Regions from separate parts of the Enterobacter huaxiensis genome, predicted to be linked through region 2. Evidence: predicted binding sites of a transcription regulator. Region 2 holds the regulator's gene; the other holds the start of a gene.
The links. Region 2 encodes sigma-54, which starts transcription at its own class of promoters, with help from an activator protein. Its sites were predicted from a motif close to GTTGGCACANNTTTCGCTNT; they were not measured.
Positions count from the first base shown of each region.

Region 1: the regulator sigma-54 is predicted to act here: its motif matches at 5,436-5,455, upstream of D5067_RS08925 (branched-chain amino acid ABC transporter substrate-binding protein).

Region 1 is NZ_CP043342.1:1,868,881-1,880,631, forward strand. Features, by position in the region: gene D5067_RS08900 (hypothetical protein) at 1-207, shown strand, start outside; gene D5067_RS08905 (ABC transporter ATP-binding protein) at 258-974, opposite strand; gene D5067_RS08910 (ATP-binding cassette domain-containing protein) at 971-1,846, opposite strand; gene livM (high-affinity branched-chain amino acid ABC transporter permease LivM) at 1,843-3,117, opposite strand; gene D5067_RS08920 (ABC transporter permease subunit) at 3,129-4,043, opposite strand; gene D5067_RS08925 (branched-chain amino acid ABC transporter substrate-binding protein) at 4,143-5,264, opposite strand; gene D5067_RS08930 (YecA/YgfB family protein) at 5,691-6,359, shown strand; gene tyrP (tyrosine transporter TyrP) at 6,392-7,603, opposite strand; gene D5067_RS08940 (YecH family metal-binding protein) at 7,798-8,037, shown strand; gene ftnA (non-heme ferritin) at 8,075-8,572, opposite strand; gene yecR (YecR family lipoprotein) at 8,776-9,114, opposite strand; gene D5067_RS08955 (RpiB/LacA/LacB family sugar-phosphate isomerase) at 9,401-10,039, shown strand; gene D5067_RS08960 (MFS transporter) at 10,096-11,517, opposite strand; gene azuC (stress response protein AzuC) at 11,731-11,751, shown strand, end outside.
Region 2 is NZ_CP043342.1:534,903-546,653, reverse strand. Features, by position in the region: gene murA (UDP-N-acetylglucosamine 1-carboxyvinyltransferase) at 1-236, opposite strand, end outside; gene ibaG (BolA family iron metabolism protein IbaG) at 288-542, opposite strand; gene mlaB (lipid asymmetry maintenance protein MlaB) at 669-962, opposite strand; gene mlaC (phospholipid-binding protein MlaC) at 962-1,597, opposite strand; gene mlaD (outer membrane lipid asymmetry maintenance protein MlaD) at 1,616-2,164, opposite strand; gene mlaE (lipid asymmetry maintenance ABC transporter permease subunit MlaE) at 2,169-2,951, opposite strand; gene mlaF (phospholipid ABC transporter ATP-binding protein MlaF) at 2,959-3,771, opposite strand; gene D5067_RS02635 (calcium/sodium antiporter) at 3,998-4,975, shown strand; gene kdsD (arabinose-5-phosphate isomerase KdsD) at 4,989-5,975, shown strand; gene kdsC (3-deoxy-manno-octulosonate-8-phosphatase KdsC) at 5,990-6,556, shown strand; gene lptC (LPS export ABC transporter periplasmic protein LptC) at 6,553-7,128, shown strand; gene lptA (lipopolysaccharide ABC transporter substrate-binding protein LptA) at 7,097-7,651, shown strand; gene lptB (LPS export ABC transporter ATP-binding protein) at 7,658-8,383, shown strand; gene rpoN (RNA polymerase factor sigma-54) at 8,431-9,864, shown strand; gene hpf (ribosome hibernation promoting factor) at 9,887-10,174, shown strand; gene ptsN (PTS IIA-like nitrogen regulatory protein PtsN) at 10,257-10,748, shown strand; gene rapZ (RNase adapter RapZ) at 10,794-11,648, shown strand; gene npr (PTS phosphocarrier protein NPr) at 11,645-11,751, shown strand, end outside.

The DNA of each region.
Region 1 (11,751 bases), 1.3 Mb from region 2:
AATCACTCTGAAGCGAAACGCTGGGCCTCCGTCATGCTGAAGGCCGCGCTGTGCGACGGTATGGAGACAGAAGAGATTTCCCGTCAGGTACACCTCGTTTGCGATCATCATGGCAAAGAGTGCCTTGAAGAACTTATCGAGGAAATCCTTAAAGAAGCGGGGCGCATCGGCCCGCATCATAGCGATGGGCAGCTAACCCATCACTAAATCGATACTCTTCTGCGAACCGCCTTCGGGCGGTTCTCCTTTTTGCAGCTTCACACCCCACCCAAATAGGCCTTCCTGACCTCAGGATCGCCCAGCAGCTCATCGCCGCTGCCGCTCAGGCGGATCTGTCCATTAACCATCACGTATCCGCGGTCGGAGAGCTTCAGGGCATGATGCGCATTCTGCTCCACCAGGAAAATTGTCATGCCGTTGCGGGCCAGCTCGCGCAGGGTCTGAAAAATCTGTTTCACCACAATCGGCGCCAGCCCCAGGCTAGGCTCGTCCAGAAGCAGCAGCTTAGGGCGGCTCATTAACGCTCGCGCAATCGCGAGCATCTGCTGCTCTCCGCCGGACATGGTCATGGCACGCTGCTTGCGGCGCTCTTTAAGGCGCGGGAAGAGGTCAAACATGGTTTGCAGATCGTCTGCAGCGAACCGGTTGCCAATCGGGATCGTGCCCATCAGCAGATTCTCTTCTACCGTCATGTCCGGGAAGATCCGCCGCCCTTCGGGTGCCTGCGCAATGCCGCCGGAGGCGACGTAGTGGGTGGATTTATGGCTGATGTCCTCTCCGCAAAAGAGGATTTGCCCGTGTCGAATGCGGGGCTGACCGAAGATGGACATCAAAAGCGTGGATTTGCCCGCGCCGTTGGCCCCAATCAGCGCCACGGTTTCACCCTTATTGACCTGCAAAGAGACCTGCTTCAGCGCCTGGATCGCGCCATAAAATAGGTCCACCTCCCGAAACTCCAGCAGGGGTTCGCTCATAGGCCAACCTCGCTCTCTTCGGTGCCCAGATAGGCAGCAATCACCTTTTCGTCATGCTGGATCTGTTCCGGTTTTCCCCTGGCGATAACGTCACCGTGGTCGAGCACAATAATGTTGTCTGAAATTTCCATTACCATTCCCATATCGTGTTCAATCAGCAGCACAGTGATGTCGTGATGGTCGCGCAGAAAGCGAATGATGCCGCTCAGCTTGTGCGTTTCAACCGGGTTCAGCCCGGCGGCGGGCTCATCAAGGCAGATCATCTCCGGGCCGGTACACATCGCGCGGGCAATTTCCAGACGCCGCTGCTGTCCGTAGGACATCTCGCCCGCCAGACGGTTGGCGCAATCTACCAAATCAACCACTTCCAGCCAGTAGAAAGCCCTGTCCAGCGCATCGCTTTCTGCCCGACGATAGGCCGGCGTGTTCAGAACCCCGGCAAGCAGATTGCGGTTGACGCGCATATGCTGCGCAACCAGCAGGTTCTCCACCACCGACATCTCCCGAAACAGGCGGATGTTCTGGAAGGTGCGCGCAAGACCCGCGCGGTTCACCAGGTGCGTTCCACCAAACATTTTATAGAACAGACGCTGCCCGAACTGAGCCGGATTGATCCAGTCTCCCGGCTGGAATTTTTGCCCCAGCACCTGAATGACGTTGGTGGTTTTACTGCGCGTAGTAAATAAAATAGTGCCACCGGACGCCCGGTAGAAACCGGTCAGGCAGTTGAAGACGGTCGTTTTCCCGGCGCCGTTGGGGCCAATCAGGGCGGTAATGGTTCCGCGCTGCACGTCAAGGTTGACGTCATTGAGCGCTTTAATTCCGCCGAAATGCATCATCAGGTGCTCAACGCTGAGTATTATTTCGCTCATGGCGCCACTCCTTTACGCACGGCAAACCCGCTGCGGTTAATGCGGATCAAACCGCGCGGGCGCCAGATCATCATCACCACCATCAGCACGCCAAACAGCAGCACGCGGTACTCGGCAAAGCTGCGCAGAAGTTCCGGCGTTACGGTGAGCACGAAGGCGGCCAGCACCACGCCCAGCGTGGAGCCCATTCCGCCCAGCACCACAATGGCCAGAATCAGAGCGGATTCGAAAAAGGTGAACGAGGTTGGGTTCACAAAACCCTGATAGGTGGCAAAAAACACCCCGGCAATGCCCGCCGTGGACGCGCCCAGAGTAAATGCCGAGAGCTTAACCAGCACGTGGTTTAAACCCATTGAGCGACAGGCAATCTCATCTTCGCGCAGGGCTTCCCACGCGCGGCCTATCGGCATTCTCGTCAGCCGGTGTTTGATGTACAGCACCAGCATCACCACCAGAAACAGCACCGCGTAGATGAAGATGAATTTCATATTCGGGTTGTAGGTCAGGCCGAAAAACTCGTGAAAAGGCACGCCGCCTTCTTTTGCCCGTCTGCCAAACTCGAGCCCGAAGAAGGTAGGCGGTGGGGCAGACACGCCGTTTGGTCCGCCGGTAAACGACAGCCAGTTGTTCAGCACCAGGCGGATAATCTCCCCAAACCCAAGTGTCACAATCGCCAGGTAATCCCCGTGCATGCGCAGCACCGGGAAGCCGAGCAGGGCACCGGCGGCGGCGGCCAGAATAGCCGCCAGCGGCAGCATGCTCCAGAATCCCAGCCCCAGGTACTGATACCCCAGCGCCAGGCCATAGGCACCAATGGCATAGAAGGCGACGTAGCCGAGATCCAGCAGGCCTGCCAGCCCCACCACGATATTGAGCCCAAGACCAAGCAGGACGTAGATCAGGCCAAGGATCGCGACCGTCAGCACGTACTTTGTGGCCACGAAGGGGAAGCAGATCGCCAGCGCAATAATCAGGGGAATAATCCAGCGCATGCGGCTTTTGTATTCCGGGGGCCGGACGTATACGCCCGCGCTGTCGGCGTCAAACCGTGCCTGCAATCGCGCGCCGGTCGCGGTGCTTAGGAATGCGCTCAGCAGAAAACGCCCCAGCATAACGGTGCCGACAAGCCACGCCAGCCGCTGGCCTTCAAAGTTGAAGCTGTAGCCGTCCAGCACCACGCCCGCGATGGGGCCGAAAATAATCAGGGCCACCAGTCCGAAGAACAGCGCATCCAGCAGGCAGCGCTTAAGGGAAAAACCATCTGATGTCATCGTCTGCACCTTCACACTTTAGCCACGACAGGGCGGCCCAGCAGCCCCTGAGGACGAAAAATCAGGATCATGACCAGTAACCCAAACGAGAACACATCCTTATAGTCGGAGTTCACCATGCCGGAAAATTGCGCCTCGGCGACGCCCAGGATCAGCCCGCCGAGCATCGCGCCGGGCAGAGAGCCGATGCCGCCGAGCACCGCCGCCGTAAAGGCCTTGATGCCAATCACAAACCCGACGTAAAAATCAAAGGTGCCGTAGTTCATGGTGATCAGTACGCCCGCCAGCCCCGCCATGGCAGCGCCGATGACAAACACCAGTGAGATAATCCTGTCGGTGTTGATCCCCAAAATGGAGGCCATTTTGCGATCCTGCTGCACGGCGCGACACATGCGCCCCAGCCGGGTGTGGCTGATTACCCAGGTGAGCAACAGCATGCCCGCGAACGAGGCGATCAGGATGAATACCTTGGTGTAGGTGATCTGGACAAACCCATCACCCAGGTGAAAGCGGAGCACGCCGTCCAGCATGGTGGGGACACCCTGCTGCCGCGGTCCCTGGCTGAGCTGGGCGTAGTTTTGCAGGATAAGCGACATGCCGATGGCCGAGATCAGCGGCGCCAGGCGCGTGGAGTTGCGTAACGGTTTGTAGGCGATGCGCTCGATGGTCCAGCCGTAAACCCCCGTCACCACAATGGTGAACGCCAGGGTGCCGAGAATAAGCAGGGGAAAAGACTCCAGGCCGAAGAACGACAGCAGCGCCAACCCGATAGCGCAGAGATAGGCGGAAATCATATACACCTCGCCGTGGGCGAAGTTAATCATGCCAATGATGCCATACACCATGGTGTAGCCGATGGCGATTAATCCGTAGACCGAACCCAGCGTTAATCCGTTGATTAACTGTTGCAGGAAGAATGTGCTCATCATCGCGCGCTCGTGTTATGGGCCGCACGTTGCGTGCAGCCTGATGTATATCAGGCGTCGGCAGGCAAACCTGCCGACGTTGAGCGTGACTCCCTCCCGTTACTGCACTTCCTTGTATTTCCCTTTGTCATCCCACTGATACACCACGTAGTCAGAGACTTTCAGGTCGCCCTTGCTGTCCCAGGCTTTTTTACCCATAACCGTATCCACGGAATTGGCTTTCAGCCACTCGCTGGCTTTGGTAGAGTCTGAACCGCCTGTGGCCTTGAAGGCTGCGGCAATGGCCTGAACGGAGGCGTAGGAGTACAGGGTATAGCCTTCCGGTTCGAACTTACCGGCGCGGAATTTTTCGATAACGGCTTTGCCATCCGGGATCAGGCGCGGGTCTTTCCCGAAGGTCATGTAAATACCCTTGGTGTACTGCGGTCCCCCGGCGGCGGTAACCATCTCTTCGTTGACGATGCAGTCACCGGAGAAGAATTTCGCCTGTAAGCCCTGCTCGCGCATCTGACGGACCAGCGGGCCCGCTTCAGGGTGACAGCCCCCGAAGAAGACGACGTCCGGTTTTTGCGCCCCAATTTTGGTCACCAGCGCGTTAAAGTCTTTCTCCCCGCGCGATAACCCTTCGTACATCACGTCCTGAACGCCGCGTTTAGCCAGCGCGGCTTTGGTGGCGTCAGCCAGCCCCTGTCCGTAGGTGTCTTTATCGTGGATGATCGCCACGCGTTTGGCTTTCAGCTTGTCGATAATAAAATCGCTGGCGACCTGGCCCTGCTGATCGTCACGGCCGCACATGCGGAATATGTCGCTCATGCCGCGTTCGGTGATGAGCGGGTTGGTTGAACCGGGGGTGATGGCAATGATCCCGGCATCGCTATAGACCTCTGAGGCGGGCATGGTGGAAGAGGAGCAGAAATGGCCGACCACGGCTTTCACCTTGTCCTGGTCGACCAGGCGGTTAGCGACGGCCACGGCCTGTTTGGGCTCACACGCATCGTCACCCTGTACCAGCTTGATTTTTTCACCGTTGATGCCGCCTGCGGCGTTAATGTCTTCGGCGGCCTGCGTTGCCCCGTGCCAGTATTGATCGCCATAGGTGGCATTCGGGCCGGTGAACGGCCCGGCGACGCCGATCGTTATATCGGCCTGGGCGGAAAAGGCCGTCACCAGGCAGCCTGCTAACACAAGAGAAAGGGGACTTCTGATAAATTTCAGCGACATTATTATGTTCCTTAGCAAAGAGGTTTTTGCACCAGGTAAATACCCGAACGCCTGATGGCATTGGCAATCCAAAAACAAGAGCGAGAACAAAATGCACGAAACGCACGAGAGCCAGACAACGTCCTGCTTATTACGGCGAGGTTTCCAGACGCCGTAAGGCGCGCAGAAAAGTAAGCAAAATGGTTGCCAGAATGGTAAACCCGGTGAACGGGTTGCGGTCTGTATGAGTATAGAGTGCCGTTTTACGCCGCCTTGCGGGACGCAGCGAAATTACAGCGGAGATCACATCTTGTTAACACCAATGCCCATAAGTTGTGCAACGGTCACGATTTGCACGTTTTCGCAGCAATAAAGGCTTAAACTTCAGGTAGGCACGGGGGGCGATATATGCCAGGATCTTTTCCTTTTTTATCAGGAGTGTCAGCAATGACTGAAGGCCCATTAAATGAAAGCGAAATGGAGTGGCTGGAAGAGACGTTAATGTCTTACGGTCATGACGATGCGTCCGTGATTGACGTGTCAGAACTGGACGGCATGCTTACCGCAGTGCTTTCCGGCCCGAGGGTTGTCGAACCCGACGCCTGGCTGGTAGCGATTTGGGGCGGCGAGAAGTACATTCCGCGCTGGAAAAACGATCGTGAAATGAACCGTTTTATCGATCTCTGCTTTAAGCATATGAACGACATTGCTGAACGCCTGAGCGAGTACCCGGATCAGTTTGAGCCGATGTTTGGCTTTAACGACGTTGACGGCCAAAGTTTCACCGTGGTTGAAGAGTGGTGCTATGGCTACATGCGCGGCGTGGCGCTGACAGACTGGTCAACGCTGCCGGAATCGCTGAAGGCGGATCTGGACGTGATTGCCCTGCACGGCTCAGAAGAGAACAGCGGGAAGCTGGATGAACTGACCGAAGAGGAATACACCGCCAGCATCGAGAGCATTCAGCCTGCGGCGCTGCGTCTGTATAACTATTGGGTTGCCAATCCGCAGCAGCTGGAAGCGCAAAAGCCGATAATAAACGGCACGAAGGTCGGGCGTAACGATCCTTGCCCGTGCGGCAGCGGGAAGAAGTTCAAGAGCTGCTGCCTGCATTAATAAAGAAAGGGGCTAATCGTAGCCCCTTTTTGTTACCCCACTTCCGGCAGCAGCCCTGCTGCGATGAGGAACTGCACCACAATAATCACCACCCCACAGGCAAAGACGAGACACAGCAGCGGTTTTCCGCCCGCCACGCGATACCCTTGATGAGGGTGCTGTTGACGGCTCTTCCAGGCCAGCAGGGACGGCAACAGCAGAGCAAGAACGGATAACGCCACGCCCGCATACCCCAGCGCCATCACAAAGCCGCGTGGATAAAACAGCGCAAAAGCCAGCGGCGGCAGGAAGGTGATGGCTCCCGTCTGTAAACGCCCGGCTACGCTATTGCGGCGCTGGAACAGATCGGCGAGATAATCAAACAGACCGAGCGCCACGCCGAGGAACGAGGTGGCCAGCGCCAGGTCGGCGAACAGATGCACAGCCAGTTCGACGTGTGGAGAAGTCACCACCTCACGCAGCGCCATCAGGAAACCGTTCAGGCCGGAGTGCGCGGCCATCAAGCCGATAAAGGTTGAAGAATCGATGCTGCCCAGCGTCACCAGCTGCCAGAAAATATAGGCGATCAGCGGAATGGCGCTGCCGATGATAAAGATCCGGCGCAGCTTGCGGGTATCGCCGTTCATATAGCTGACGATACTCGGCACGCTGCCGTGGAAACCGAACGAGGTGAAAATCACCGGGATGGCGGAAAGCGCCAGCCCTTTTTCCAGCGGCAGCGTCAGCAGGTTTACCTTGTGAACATGCGGTGCCAGCAGAACCAGCATCACCACCAAAAAGAGAATTTTGGCGCTGAACAGAAAGCGGTTAAACAGATCGACCAGAGATGTCCCCACGCAGACCACGCCGCCGCCGATGAGCGCAAAGAAGATAGCGCCGGTCGCAGGGGATATGTTGGATGCGAACCCATCATTGACGCTTGAGGCGATCAGCTCCCCGGCTCCGCTGATGTAGGCTGCCGTCAGGGCGTACATCAGGAACATCATGCTAAAGCCGGTGATCCACTGGCCGTAGCGTCCCAGGTAGCGTGCAGCAAGCGAACCTAAGCCGGTATCGGCGGGAACGTGCTGGTAAACCTCCAGTAACAGCAGAGCGGTATAACACATCAGGGCCCAAAGTCCGCCCAACAGCATCAGCGTCACGCTAAAACCGACGCCTGCGGCCGCCAACGGCATGGCCAGCATTCCTGCGCCAATCGTCGTACCGGCGACGATAAAAATACTTCCCAGGGTTCTGTTTTTCACGCTTTCCTCTATAACGACTCTTAATCGCAACCAAATCTGCGGCGCAGAGTAAGGGAAAAGGGTTATCTCGTCAAATCACCGTTACAACAGGTGTAACTATAAATTTACAGCGGTGGGCGAAATGAACCTGCGCCAGCGCAAAGCATGGCCAGCGGCGAGCAGTTAATCTGACGCTTTCTGATGAAGAGGGGAAAATAATGTCAATTCACGGACACGACGTACTCAATATGATGATTGAGTCAGGTGAGCACTATTCGGAACAGAGCCTGGTCGAGGCGATTCACAGGCGTTTTGGCGAAACGGCGCGATTTCATACCTGCTCAGCTGAGGATATGTCGGCGGCAGAGCTGGTGAAATTTCTGGCGGCACGCGGGAAATTTATTCCGGTGTCTGAGGGGTTTTCCACGCATGAAAGTAAAATTTGCCGCCACTAAAATAAAACGGTGCTGTAGTAACAGCACCGTTTCGGGATTAATTCTGCGTATCAAGGGTAGCCAGTTCTTTATCGATAAAGTACAGGCCTTCACCTGATTTACCGACCAGCGATAATTTATCCAGCACGGATTTAAACAGCTTCTCTTCTTCGTGTTGCTCAGCAACATACCACTGCAGGAAATTAAAGGTTGGATAATCCTGACCAACCATGGCCGCATGCACCAGTTCGTTAATTTTCTGGGTAATAAGCTGTTCGTGCTCGTACGTTGCACGGAACAGTTCATCAAGCGAACCGTACTCGGCGACCGGAGACGCAACGGTATCGATGCGCGGCAGGCTGCCGGTATCCGTCAGATAATCAAACAGACGCTGCATGTGGGTCATCTCTTCCTGAGCGTGACGACGCAGAAACGCGGCTGCCCCTTCAAAGCTATGGTAGCTGCACCATGCGCTCATCTGCTGGTAAAGCAGGGATGAAAAAAGCTCTAGGTTCATTTGCGCATTGAGCTTGTCGATCATTTCAGTTTTCAGCATGGTGATGCTCCGGTTTATTATTTCTGGTTCACGATGAGCGTCACTATAATTTGTTATTTAAATATATGCAAAAAGTAAAATAAATATTTGTTTATTTAAAAATACGAATGGGAATAAAACGCATTGGCGCTACTAATATTTAATAATGCGAATTGTTTTTGTTCTTAATTAAACAGACCGCCAGCCATCGCCGGCAGTCTTCATTAATACCATGGATTATTTGCGCTAGGGGTAACGGCGTAACCCATACACTTATACTGGATGGTGACCGTTTCATTCAGGCACAGCGAGCCGCTGATAAGGGTGCAGGTTTTGATCGGCTGGCCAAATGCGGACGCCGTGGCGTACCCCATACTCTGGCAGGCTTTCGCCGCGGTGCCGTTATTCACATACGCATCGGAACGGGCGTTTTGCAGCCACGCCTGGCCGTAGTCGAGGCGGACTATCCCGTTTGTTGCGTCAAGGCTACTGACTTCCGCCTGGCGGTTGATGCTGCACCCCGCGAGCAGCAGGATCGTTCCGGCAACGAAGACTCTTTTCATTGTACGCTCTGAGTGGGAGGAAATAGGCTATCGTACCCGCAGGCGTCCGGCGCAATGCCTGGAATAGCCGGAGGATCTACCCTTTCTCTTTGCAACGGGCTTTTCGCATACGCGAGGCTGTCGAAATTCGTCTGAAAACGAAGAGGCGGTTTGCGAAACTGTGAGCGCATCTTTGTTTTTTAAAACAAGTTTTCACTTAATTTGAAAGCATGTTTATTTGATAGTAAGGTGAAGGTGATAAGGTATCCACAGCGGGATCTCCCGCCACGCATTCAGGAGAGACACGATGAAAATTGCACTGATGATGGAAAACAGCCAGGCAGCTAAAAATGCCATCATCCTTAATGAGTTAAAAACCGTTGCCGATGAGAAAGGTTTCCCGGTCTATAACGTCGGCATGAGCGATGAGAAGGATCACCATCTCACCTATATCCATCTGGGTATTATGGCGAGCATTCTGCTGAACTCCAGAGCCGTTGATTTTGTCGTTACCGGCTGTGGTACCGGGCAGGGCGCCTTGATGTCTCTTAACATCCACCCGGGCGTTATCTGTGGCTACTGCATCGATCCCGCAGACGCGTTCCTGTTTGCGCAGATCAACAACGGTAACGCACTGTCTCTGCCGTTCGCCAAAGGCTTTGGCTGGGGTGCCGAGCTTAACGTGCGCTTTATCTTTGAGAAAGCCTTCACTGGCCGCAACGGCGAAGGGTATCCGCCCGAGCGTAAAGAGCCGCAGGTGCGTAACGCCGGTATTCTCAACCAGGTCAAAGCGGCCGTGGTGAAAGAGAACTACCTGGACACGCTGCGCGCGATCGATCCTGAGCTGGTGAAAACCGCCGTTTCTGGTCAGCGCTTCCAGCAGTGCTTCTTTGAAAACTGCCAGGACAAAGAGATCGAAGCCTTCGTTCGCGCAATTGTAGGCTAACAGGCTAACAGGCTAACAGGCTCCAGGCCGGGCGGCGCAGCGCGCGCCCGGCCTGCTCATGACTTTTTCTCCGAGACCGCACTGCCGGCATTTTTCGTCAGATGTAAGGTGTCAAACATCCCCACCAGGCAAATCAGCGCAATCACCACAAACGCCAGTCGGAAGCTCATACCCGGCAGCGCGGCGAGTCCCGCCGCTTCACCAATCTTCTCCCCGATACGAATGCCAATCGCGCCCAGCGTAATCCCGAGCCCCACGGCCAGCTGCGTTGCGGTTGAAAAAAGCGTGTTGGCATAGCTCATCTGCGCCGACGGCACGTCGGCAAAAGCGAGGGTACTGACCGCCGTAAACTGAATCGAACGGAAAACGCCGCCCAGATAGAGGATGAGCATAATCAGCCATACGGGGGTGTCAGGGGTGAGGAAGGCGCATGCCAGCAGTGCCAGCACGTTCAGCGCGCCGTTGATCAGCAGCAGACGCTTAAAGCCTAAGGTGCGAATGAGGGGCGTGGTGGCGGGTTTGATGGTGAGGTTCCCGACGAACACGGCCAGCACCAGCAGGCCGGAGTGGAATGCATCCATGCCAAACCCCACCTGAAACATAAGCGGTAGCAGAAAGGGAACGGCGCTGATGGAGGCGCGGAACAACGAACCGCCGTACATCGTGACGCGAAACGTTGGAACCTGCATTGCGTCCAGCCGGATCATTGGCCACTCTGTTCGCCGGAAATGTCGCAGGGCGTAGGCCAGGGCCGCCGCGCCGACGCAAAACAGAAAAGCCGTTAATCCCGCCTGAACGTGCTGCCCGCCCATCGACTCCATGGCGTAAACCAGGCAGACCATTGCAAGGGTGGTGGCGACAAAGCCGGGTAAATCAAACGGGCGTCGCGCATCCTCGTGCAGGTTCGGGATGATGCGCAGGGCCAGAATAATGGCGACGATCCCCAGCGGCACGTTAATAAAGAAGATCCAGCGCCAGTCGGCGTAGCTTGTAATAAAGCCGCCGAGCGGCGGGCCAATGATGGGCGCGACCAGAGCAGGCCAGGTCAGCGTGGCGATGGCGGTAATCAGCTGATGCTTGGGCGTGGTGCGCAAAACGGCCAGTCGACCGACGGGCACCATCAGCGCGCCGCCCATCCCCTGAAGCACGCGCATCGCGACGAACTGATCGACGGTGGTGGAGAGGCCGCAGAATACGGAGGCCAGCGTGAAAATAGCCAGAGCAAGGGCAAACACCTTCCGCGCGCCGAAGCGGTCTGCTATCCAGCCGCTGGCGGGGATCAGGACCGCAAGGGTGATCAAATAGGCACTGATCCCGATGTTAAGATCCACCGCCTGCACGCCGAAGCTTTTTGCCATGTCGGGCAGGGCGGTGGCAATGACCGTGCCGTCGAGAAACTCCATAAAGAATGCCCCGGCAACCAGCAGCGCTGCGGCCGATAGGCCCCGGCTCTCTTTGCCGGTGATGTTCTCACTCATCTTCATCCTGTCGTATCAAAAAAAAGTATAAAAATTTACTGGAACTTATAAGATGATAACTTACGGATTTATCGTCATTTTTCGTAACATTCCGGCAGCACTGATGGATTTATAACCGTGATGTGTATCACAAAAACATTGATTTTTGTGACGGTGGTCATATTATAAGCGCATTAACAATAACACCTGCATAACACGTTACTGGAGCATCAAATGAAATTGCGCAAAATCCTG
Region 2 (11,751 bases):
TTGTTAACGTTGCTGGCGTCAATCCAGACCGAACCGTTACGCTCTACTTTCGTACCCAGCTGACCGAGCAGCTTCATGGTCGTGTCGATATCTTTCAGCTTCGGTACGTTCTGAATCTCTACCGGCTCTTCCGCCAGCAGTGCAGCGAAGAGGATAGGCAGCGCGGCGTTTTTCGCGCCTGAAATTGTGACTTCGCCCTGGAGACGCGTTGGCCCCTGTACACGAAATTTGTCCATTGTTAACTCTCTTATGAATTCAACCGTGCCGCGGGCCCTGTGGCCCCCGGCTCAAAAACCGTTTAGTTTGCGATCGCGCGCCCACTCTTGCGGGGTAAAGGCTTTAATCGACAGGGCGTGGATGCGGTTATCCGCAATGTATTCCATCAGCGGCGCGTACACAGCCTGCTGTTTCTTCACACGACTCATACCGTCGAAGATCTCACCCACAGCAATAACCTGGAAGTGACTGCCATCGCCAGAGACGTGGGCTTCCTGAAGGGAGAGTGCATTCATCAGCACTGTCTGGATTTCATTATTTTCCATGGGTTCTACATCATCTGATAGTGAAAACAAGCCCAACATCTTAGAGCAAAGTGGCGCCGTCTTAAACAAGCAAAAAGCCCCAACGATGAAACTGTCGGGGCTTTCAGAAGTAACGCACTGAAAATATTAACGAGGTAATACATCCTGAGGCAGATTATAAAGCTGAGCAAGCGTCACAACGTTGTCGCTCATCCCCGTAAACGCAACCTGGGTTCCCTGCTTTTTGCCTGCGGCAACCAGATGCACGAGCAGAGCAATGCCGGCGGTATCCACCCGCGTGACGCCGCTTAAATCAATCAGCGTTACGCCCTGCATCGCATTCAGACGCGCATCCCATAACGGGTTCAGCAGATCCTGATCGAGCTCCCCCGTCAGCTTTAACGTCTCCCCCTCACGCGACCAGCTCAGTTGCTGCAACATTACTTTTTCTCGTCCAGGGAAATTTTCTGACGAGAGATAGACTGCAGCTGAGCGGTCAGGCCATCAATGCCTTTGGTGCGAAGCAGGTCGCTCCACTCATTCTGTTTAGTGGTGATCATGCTGACACCTTCCGCAATCATGTCGTATGCCTGCCAGTTACCGGTCTGGCTGTTTTTACGCCACTGGAAGTCCAGGCGAACCGGAGGACGACCGTTAGGATCCACAATGGTCACACGGATAGGGATAATGGTCGCATCACCCAGCGGCTGTTCAGGGGCAATCTGATAGGTCTGACCGTGATACATCGCCAGCGCCTGGCCGTAAGCCTGTTTCAGGTATTCACGGAACGCGGCGAAGTAGGCCTCGCGCTGAGCAGGGGTGGCATCTTTGTAGTAACGGCCCAGCACCAGCGCGCCGGCATACTTAATCTGGACGTAAGGCAGCAGTTCCTGATCGACCACGTCGCGCAGGTAGTCAGGATTCGCACGAATCTTAGATTGTTCATTTTTAAGACGATCGAAGGTTTTCTTCGCCGCTTCATCCATCAGTTTGTACGGGTTGCTCTGATCCGCAGCGTGTACCGCAGTGAGAGGGGCAATAACCAGCATGGCAACCATTAACAGTCGTTTAAACATGAATGACTTCTCCTGAAATTAATTCGCGGCACCAGGGGCCGGCGCAACGTTGGTAGGGTCTTCACTCTGCGCAGGGGCATCGTCAGACTTTTTATCATCCCCTTTACTGTTGTAAAGGAACTGACCAATCATATCTTCCAGCACCATGGCTGACTTCGTATCCTGAATCACACTACCGTCTTTAAGGATAGTCGTTCCCAGCTCAGGATCTTCAAAACCCACGTTCAGGGCCAGATATTGCTCGCCCAGCAGGCCGGAGGTGCGAATAGACAGCGAGCTGGTATCCGGGATGTGGTTATAGCGCTCTTCAATATCCATTGCGACGCGCGGCAGATAGGTTTTCTCATCAAGCGTAATGTCTGACACACGCCCGATAACCACGCCGCCAATGCGCACCGGGGAGCGTGCCTTCAGGCCGCCGATATTGTCAAAGGTGGCATAAATGCGATAAGTCGGCTCGGTGCGGATAGAGGTAATATCCGCCGCTCTCAGGCAGATAAACAGTGCGGCCAGCAGAGCCAGCAGCAGGAAGATACCGACCCAAATTTCATTTTTTCTCGTTTGCATGAACTCAATTCCCAAACATCAGTGCGGTGAGCACAAAATCCAGACCCAGTACGGCCAGCGACGAATGAACGACAGTACGTGTAGTAGCACGGCTAATGCCCGCCGACGTCGGGATAGCATCGTAACCGTTAAACAAGGCGATCCAGGTGACCGTAACGGCGAAGACCGCGCTCTTAATCAGACAGTTAACCAGATCCATCCGCAGGTCGATGGCATCCTGCATTGCAGACCAGAAGAAACCGGCATCAATGCCTTTCCAGTGCACGCCAACTAACGATCCGCCCCAGATACCGACCGCGACAAAGAGGATGGTCAGCAGCGGGAGCGAAATCACGCCCGCCCAAAAGCGCGGGGAGATCACGCGACGCAGCGGATCAACCGCCATCATTTCCATGCTCGAAAGCTGCTCGGTCGCCCGCATCAGGCCAATTTCGGCCGTTAATGCAGACCCGGCACGCCCTGCGAACAGGAGTGCCGCGACAACCGGACCCAGCTCGCGCAGCAGGGAGAGCGAAACCAGCATTCCCAGGCTGGTTTCCGCACTGTAGGTTGTCAGCACCAGATAGCCTTGCAGCCCAAGTACCATACCGATAAACAGACCGGAAACGATTATAATGAGCATCGACAACACGCCGACGTTATAAAGCTGCCGCACCAGCAAAGGCGCGTGCTTGCGGAATTCCGGCTTGCCGACCAGCGCGTTGAACAACATCAATCCGGCACGCCCGAACGTCCTGATGGTTTTTACGCCACGGTGTCCGAGAGCGGCCAACGCATTTAACAGCATGAGTGGCTTAACTCCCTATTCCCAATAAATCGTCACGATAGTCGCCTGATGGATAACGGAACGGCACAGGCCCATCCGCAATCCCGTCCAGGAACTGCCGCACGCGCGGATCGCAATTTTCCTGCAGCGCCTGGGCGCTACCGTGTGCGACGATCTTTTTGTCTGCCACGATGTAGGCGTAATCAGCAATGCTCAGGACTTCCGGGACATCGTGAGACACCACGATGCAGGTGACGCCCAGCGCACTGTTTAATTCAGATATCAACTTCACCAGCACGCCCATGGTGATAGGGTCCTGCCCGACGAAAGGTTCGTCAAACATGATTAAATCAGGTTCCAGTGCGATAGCACGCGCCAGCGCGGCGCGGCGAGCCATACCGCCAGAGAGTTCAGACGGCATCAATTTTGCCGCGCCCCTCAGCCCCACGGCCTCAAGCTTCATCATGACGGTGCTTTTCAGCAGCTCTGGCGGCAGGCTGGTATGCTCACGCAGCGGGTAGGCTACGTTATCAAAGACGTTCATGTCGGTGAACAGCGCACCCGACTGAAAAAGCATGCTCATACGCTTGCGGACAGTATACAGACGCGAGCGTGACATCTCCGGGACGTTTTCCCCGTCAAAGAGAATTTCGCCACCGTCCGGGGGGATTTGCCCGCCAATAAGACGCAGCAATGTCGTTTTGCCGATCCCTGACGGCCCCATGATGGCGGTGATTTTTCCACGCGGCACGGTCAGAGAAATATCATCAAATATCAATCGGTTGCCGCGAGAAAAACTGACACCGCGGACATCGACTAAATTCGCCATAGATTGGCTCATTTATGGTTCCTTTCTTACCCTGCTTAACGTTAAGCATTACGCTTAAATCAGCCCTAAACCCAACATTTTTACAGAATATTAGCCGTTGAGGTTAGCGAAAGCTGGCATTTGTTTTACTTTTCCGGCGCATAAAGTCAAAATTAAGAATTCGTTACGTCTCAGACTGTATGCAGCGCCAACATTATGCGCGGTGGACCGGCAAGTATACCTGAAGAAAGGACTTTTGATGCTTTTAGCAACAGCACTGTTAATAATTGGTTTACTTTTGGTGGTCTACAGTGCTGACCGTTTAGTCTTTGCTGCATCAATACTGTGTCGGCTTATCGGCATGCCGCCCATCATTATTGGGATGACAGTGGTCAGCGTTGGCACGTCGCTGCCTGAAATTATTGTGTCCGTGTCAGCCTCACTGCATGGCCAGGTTGATCTCGCTATCGGCACCGCGATTGGCTCGAACATCGTCAATATTTTACTGATTTTAGGCCTAGCCGCGCTGCTGCATCCATTTCGCGTGGATTCTGATGTTCTGCGTCGTGAATTGCCGCTAATGTTAATTGTAAGCCTGCTGGCAGGCTACGTGCTTTATGATGGCGTGTTGAGCTATGACGATGGCATTTTCCTGCTCGCGCTCGCCGGGATCTGGCTGCTGTATAGTGTTAAAATCGCCCGCCAGGCTGAAAAACAGGGTAATGACAGCCTGACACGTGAGCAGGTCGCCGAACTCCCGCGCGAAGGGACGTTGCCCGTAGCGCTGCTGTGGCTTGGTATCGCACTCATCATCATGCCGATGGCTACCCGCATGGTGGTCGATAACGCAACGGTGCTGGCGAACTATTTCGCCATGAGCGAACTGACGATAGGTTTGACGGTCATTGCCATCGGCACCAGCCTGCCAGAGCTGGCCACGGCCATCGCGGGCGCGCGTAAAGGTGAAGACGATATTGCGATTGGCAATATCATCGGCTCCAACATTTTTAATATCGCCATCGTAATGGGCCTTCCCGCCCTGATTTCACCGGGGGCGTTTAACCCCATGGCATTTACGCGCGATTACGGAGTGATGCTGCTGGTCAGCGTTATTTTCGCCCTGCTCTGCTGGCGGCGGAAACGTCAGATTGGCAAAGGCGCAGGCGCGCTGCTGACAGGTGGATTTATCGTATGGATGGCGATGCTGTACTGGCTTTCGCCTCTTCTCTCTGGGTAAATGGAAAAGCATTATGTCGCAAATAGAATTGCAGCCGGGTTTTGACTTTCAGAAAGCAGGCAAAGCCGTACTGGAGATTGAACGTGAAGGTCTGGCGCAGTTAGATCAGTATATTAATCAGGATTTTAATCTGGCATGTGAGAAACTGTTCCACTGTGCCGGTAAAGTCGTGGTGATGGGGATGGGCAAATCCGGCCACATCGGGCGCAAAATGGCGGCAACCTTTGCCAGCACGGGAACGTCATCGTTCTTCGTTCACCCAGGTGAAGCCGCACACGGCGATCTGGGCATGGTTACCCCACATGATGTCGTTATCGCGCTGTCGAACTCCGGCGAGTCCAATGAGATCCTGGCGCTGATCCCGGTACTGAAGCGGCTCCAGGTGCCCCTGATTTGCATGACCAGCCGCCCGGAAAGCAGTATGGGCCGCGCGGCCGATATTCATCTGTGCGTGAAGGTGCCTAAAGAGGCGTGTCCGCTTGGCCTTGCCCCCACCTCCAGCACGACGGCGGCGCTCGTGATGGGCGATGCCCTCGCGGTCGCGCTGCTCGAGGCCCGGGGTTTTACTCCTGAAGATTTCGCGCTCTCTCACCCTGGCGGTGCGTTAGGACGCAAGCTGCTGCTTCGGGTTAACGATATTATGCACACCGGGGATGAGATCCCTCGCGTCGCTAAAGGGGCTTCCCTGCGCGATGCTTTGCTGGAAATTACCCGTAAAAATCTGGGCATGACGGTGATCTGTGATGACCAGATGAAGATTGAAGGTGTTTTTACTGACGGTGACTTACGTCGGGTGTTCGATATGGGCGTAGATGTCCGCACGCTGGGCATCGCGGATGTGATGACGCCGGGCGGGATCCGCGTGCGTTCGGGCATCCTCGCGGTGGATGTGCTGAACCTGATGCAGTCCCGTCATATCACCGCAGTGATGGTTGCCGATGGCGACCAACTGCTGGGTGTGGTACATATGCATGATCTTCTGCGCGCAGGCGTAGTGTAATGAAGGATAAGACAATGAGTAATGCGGGTGCATCCCTTGCAACCTGTTATGGCCCGGTAAGCACCAGCATGATGGCAAAGGCGGAAAACATCCGTCTGTTGATCCTCGATGTGGATGGCGTGCTCTCCGATGGCCTGATTTACATGGGCAATAACGGCGAAGAGCTGAAAGCATTTAACGTGCGCGACGGATACGGTATTCGCTGCGCGCTCACGTCCGGCATTGAAGTTGCTATCATCACCGGCCGGAAAGCTAAACTATTAGAAGACCGCTGCGAAACGCTGGGCATTACCCATCTGTATCAGGGGCAATCCGACAAGATGGTTGCTTTTAACGACCTGCTGGGAAAACTGGCTGTCGCACCTGAGAACGTGGCCTATGTTGGGGATGATTTGATCGACTGGCCAGTGATGGCTGAAGTGGGTCTGAGCATAGCCGTTGCCGATGCGCATCCGTTGCTGATCCCGCGCGCTGACTACGTCACCCATATCAACGGGGGGCGCGGAGCGGTCCGTGAAGTCTGCGATCTGCTTTTGCTGGCGCAGGGCAAGCTTGATGAGGCCAAAGGGCAATCGATATGAGTAAAACCAGACGCTGGGTTATCATTCTGCTGACGCTTGTCGCGCTAATACTGATTGGCGTGAACCTTGCGGACCGTGACGATCCGCAAACAGAAACGGTCAATACCGGCGAGCCAACCTACAAAAGCGATCACAGTGACACGGTGGTGTATAGCCCGGAAGGCGCCCTGAACTATCGCCTGATTGCCCAGCATGTCGAATATTTTTCAGATGACGGCATCTCGTGGTTTACCCAACCGTTGATGACCACATTTGATACGAACAAAGTCCCGACGTGGTCGATCAAATCTGACCGGGCAAAACTGACGAATGACCGTATGCTTTATCTGTATGGCCACGTTGAAGTCAACGCCCTGACCGCAGACTCTCAACTGCGCAAAATCACGACGGATAATGCCCAGATAAACCTGGTCACCCAGGATGTCACGTCGCAGGATCTGGTCACACTGTATGGCACAACATTTAATTCCAGCGGTCTGAGAATGCGCGGGAACTTACGCAGCAAAAACGCCGAGCTGATTGAAAAGGTTAGAACCTCCTATGAAATTCAAAACAAACAAACTCAGCCTTAAAGCTATTATCGCCAGCGCACTGTTGGCAGCCAGTCTTCCCGCGCTTGCTGTCACTGGCGATACTGAGCAGCCGATTCACATTGAATCCGATACGCAGTCTCTGGACATGCAGGGTAACGTCGTCACCTTTACCGGCAACGTCGTGATGACCCAGGGCACGATCAAAATCAATGCCGACAAAGTGGTCGTTACCCGTCCGGGTGGCGAACAGGGCAAAGAGATTATCGATGGCTATGGCAACCCGGCCACGTTTTACCAGATGCAGGACAACGGCAAACCGGTTAAAGGCCGGGCGTCGCATATGCATTACGAGCTGGCAAAAGATCTGGTCATCCTGACAGGCAACGCCTATCTGGAACAGCTGGACAGCAATATCACCGGCGACAAGATCACCTATCTGGTGAAAGAGCAGAAAATGCAGGCCTCCAGCGAGAAAGGCAGACGCGTGACTACCGTGCTTGTTCCGTCGCAGCTGCAGGATAAAGGCAAAGGCCAGGCTCCGGCACAAAAGAAGAGTAACTAATTCGTTATGGCAACATTAACTGCAAAAAACCTCGCGAAAGCGTATAAGGGCCGTCGCGTCGTCGAAGACGTCAGTTTGACTGTCAACTCCGGTGAAATTGTCGGTTTGCTTGGCCCTAACGGTGCGGGTAAAACCACCACCTTCTATATGGTGGTGGGTATAGTGCCACGCGATGCAGGCAACATTATCATTGATGATGAAGACATCAGCCTGCTGCCGCTGCATGCCCGCGCGCGTCGTGGTATCGGCTATCTGCCTCAGGAAGCGTCAATCTTCCGTCGCCTGAGCGTCTACGATAACCTGATGGCCGTTCTGCAGATCCGTGACGATCTGACTAACGAACAGCGCCACGATCGTGCCAACGAGCTGATGGAAGAGTTTCATATCGAACACCTGCGCGACAGCCTCGGGCAGGCGCTGTCCGGGGGGGAACGTCGCCGCGTGGAAATTGCACGCGCGCTGGCAGCAAACCCGAAATTCATCCTGCTGGATGAACCCTTCGCGGGCGTTGACCCCATCTCCGTTATCGACATCAAACGTATTATCGAGCACCTTCGTGACAGCGGGCTTGGCGTACTGATCACCGACCACAACGTCCGTGAAACGCTGGCCGTCTGTGAACGTGCTTATATCGTGAGCCAGGGCCATCTGATCGCCCACGGAACACCGCAAGAGATCCTCGAAGATGAGCATGTTAAGCGCGTGTACCTTGGGGAAGACTTCAGACTCTGATAGGGTAGAGGTAACATAACGCCGGACCGGAGAAAAATGCTCTGAACATGAAGCAAGGTTTGCAATTAAGGCTCAGCCAACAACTGGCAATGACGCCGCAGCTACAGCAGGCGATCCGTCTGCTGCAGCTGTCCACGTTAGAACTCCAGCAGGAGCTCCAGCAGGCGCTGGACAGTAATCCCCTGCTGGAGCAAACCGATCTTCATGACGAGGTAGATACCCAGGAAACACAAGACACTGAAACGCTCGACTCCGTTGATGCACTCGAACAAAAAGAGATGCCGGATGAGCTTCCGCTTGATGCCAGCTGGGATGAAATCTACACCGCCGGGACCCCTTCCGGCACGCGTGCAGACTACCAGGACGACGAGCTGCCGGTCTATCAGGGAGAAACCACCCAGTCGCTGCAGGATTACCTGATGTGGCAGGTTGAACTGACTCCCTTCTCCGATACCGATCGCGCTATTGCGACCTCCATTGTCGATGCCGTGGATGACACCGGCTATCTGACCGTCACGCTGGACGACATTCTGGAAAGCATCGGCAACGATGAGATCGAACTCGAAGAGATCGAGGCCGTGCTGAAGCGCATTCAGCGTTTCGACCCGGTCGGCGTGGCCGCAAAAGATCTCCGCGACTGCCTGCTGATCCAGCTGTCTCAGTTTGCCAAAGAGACGCCGTGGATTGACGAAGCCCGCGTGATCATCAGCAGCCATCTCGATCTGCTCGCAAACCACGATTTTCGCACCCTGATGCGCGTCACGCGCCTGAAGGAAGAGGTGCTGAAAGAAGCGGTTAACCTGATCCAATCCCTCGATCCGCGCCCCGGCCAGTCGATCCAGACCGGCGAACCCGAATATGTGATCCCCGATGTGCTGGTGCGAAAACATAACGACCGCTGGGTCGTAGAGCTGAATTCTGACAGCATCCCTCGCCTGCAAATCAACCAGCAGTATGCCTCCATGTGCACCAGCGCGCGTAATGACGCCGACAATCAGTACATTCGCAGCAATCTGCAGGAAGCACGCTGGTTGATCAAAAGTCTGGAGAGCCGAAATGATACGCTGCTGCGCGTAAGCCGCTGTATTGTCGAGCAGCAGCAGGCTTTCTTTGAGCAGGGCGAAGAGTTTATGAAACCGATGGTACTGGCGGATATCGCCCAGGCCGTCGAGATGCACGAATCAACCATTTCTCGCGTGACCACGCAGAAGTATCTGCACAGTCCGCGCGGTATTTTTGAGCTTAAGTATTTCTTCTCAAGCCATGTGAGTACCGAGGGCGGAGGCGAAGCCTCGTCGACGGCAATCCGTGCGCTGGTGAAGAAGTTGATCGCCGCGGAAAACCCCGCGAAGCCACTGAGTGACAGTAAGTTAACCACCATGCTGTCCGACCAGGGTATTATGGTGGCACGTCGTACTGTTGCGAAGTATCGAGAGTCTTTATCCATTCCGCCGTCTAACCAGCGTAAACAGCTGGTCTGACACAACCGATAAGGAAGACACTATGCAGCTCAACATCACAGGACACAATGTCGAGATCACCGAAGCATTACGCGATTTCCTGAACACGAAGTTCGCGAAGCTCGAGCAGTATTTCGAAAGGATCAATCAGGTCTATATTGTGTTGAAAGTGGAGAAAGTGACTCATATCTCGGATGCAACCCTGCACGTGAACGGGGGTGAACTCCATGCCAGTGCGGAAGGGCAAGACATGTACGCGGCTATCGACGGCTTGATTGATAAGCTTGCGCGACAGCTTAATAAACATAAAGATAAACTGAAACAACACTAATTGTCCGGGCAGTTAACGGGTGCAGGACGGCCTGTTGTAAAACACAACAGGCCATTTGTACGGTTAGCGCTTAGGTGAAATTATGATGAACAACGATTCCGCTCTTCAACTGAGCAATGTCCTGAACCAGGAATGTACCCGCAGTGGCGTTCACTGCCAGAGCAAAAAACGTGCGCTGGAGATCATCAGTGAACTGGCCGCAAAGCAGCTGGGCCTGCCGCCACAGGTAGTATTTGAAGCGATCCTGACCCGTGAAAAAATGGGCAGTACCGGCATCGGCAATGGCATTGCGATCCCGCATGGCAAACTGGAAGAGGACACCCTGCGTGCCGTCGGCGTATTTGTCCAGCTGGAAACGCCTATCGCCTTCGACGCCATTGATAACCAGCCCGTCGATCTCCTCTTCGCGCTGCTGGTGCCGGCCGACCAGACGAAAACGCATCTTCATACGCTGTCGCTGGTTGCCAAACGTCTGGCCGATAAAACCATTTGTCGTCGCCTGCGCTCAGCCCAAAGTGATGAAGAGCTATACCAGATAATCACCGAAGCAGAAGGCAATCAGGATAATGCATAATCGGGGGATGGCGTTTACATCTGTTGTCCTGAGGAGAAACGGAACATGGTGTTGATGATTGTCAGCGGCCGTTCAGGGTCGGGAAAGTCCGTGGCCCTGCGCGCGCTGGAAGATATGGGCTTTTACTGCGTAGATAACCTGCCCGTCGTGTTGTTACCCGAACTGGCACGGACGCTTGCGGACAGACAAATCTCTGCGGCGGTCAGCATTGACGTCCGTAACATGCCTGAATCACCCGAAGTGTTTGAGCAGGCAATGAGCAATCTGCCGGAGTGCTTCTCGCCGCAGCTGCTGTTCCTTGATGCTGACCGCAACACGTTGATCCGTCGCTACAGCGATACCCGACGTCTGCACCCGCTCTCCAGTAAAAATCTCTCTCTGGAAAGCGCCATCGATGAAGAGAGCGATCTGCTTGAGCCTCTGCGCTCCCGTGCCGATCTGATTGTCGACACCTCAGAAATGTCCGTGCACGAGCTGGCAGAAATGCTGCGTACCCGCCTGCTCGGCAAGCGTGAGCGCGAGCTGACGATGGTGTTTGAATCCTTCGGCTTTAAGCACGGCATACCTATCGATGCGGATTATGTTTTCGACGTACGCTTCCTGCCGAACCCGCACTGGGATCCCAAACTGCGTCCAATGACCGGTCTGGATAAGCCCGTGGCGGCCTTCCTCGACAGGCACACAGAAGTACACAATTTTATTTACCAGACGCGCAGCTACCTTGAGCTATGGTTACCGATGCTGGAAACAAACAATCGTAGCTACCTGACGGTGGCGATTGGCTGTACCGGCGGTAAACATCGTTCGGTCTATATTGCCGAACAGCTGGCCGACTATTTCCGCTCGCGCGGGAAGAACGTTCAGTCCCGTCATCGCACGCTGGAAAAACGTAAAACATGACCGTAAAACAGACCGTCGAAATCACCAACAAGCTGGGCATGCACGCCCGTCCGGCGATGAAGCTGTTTGAACTGATGCAGGGTTTTGATGCGGAGGTTCTGCT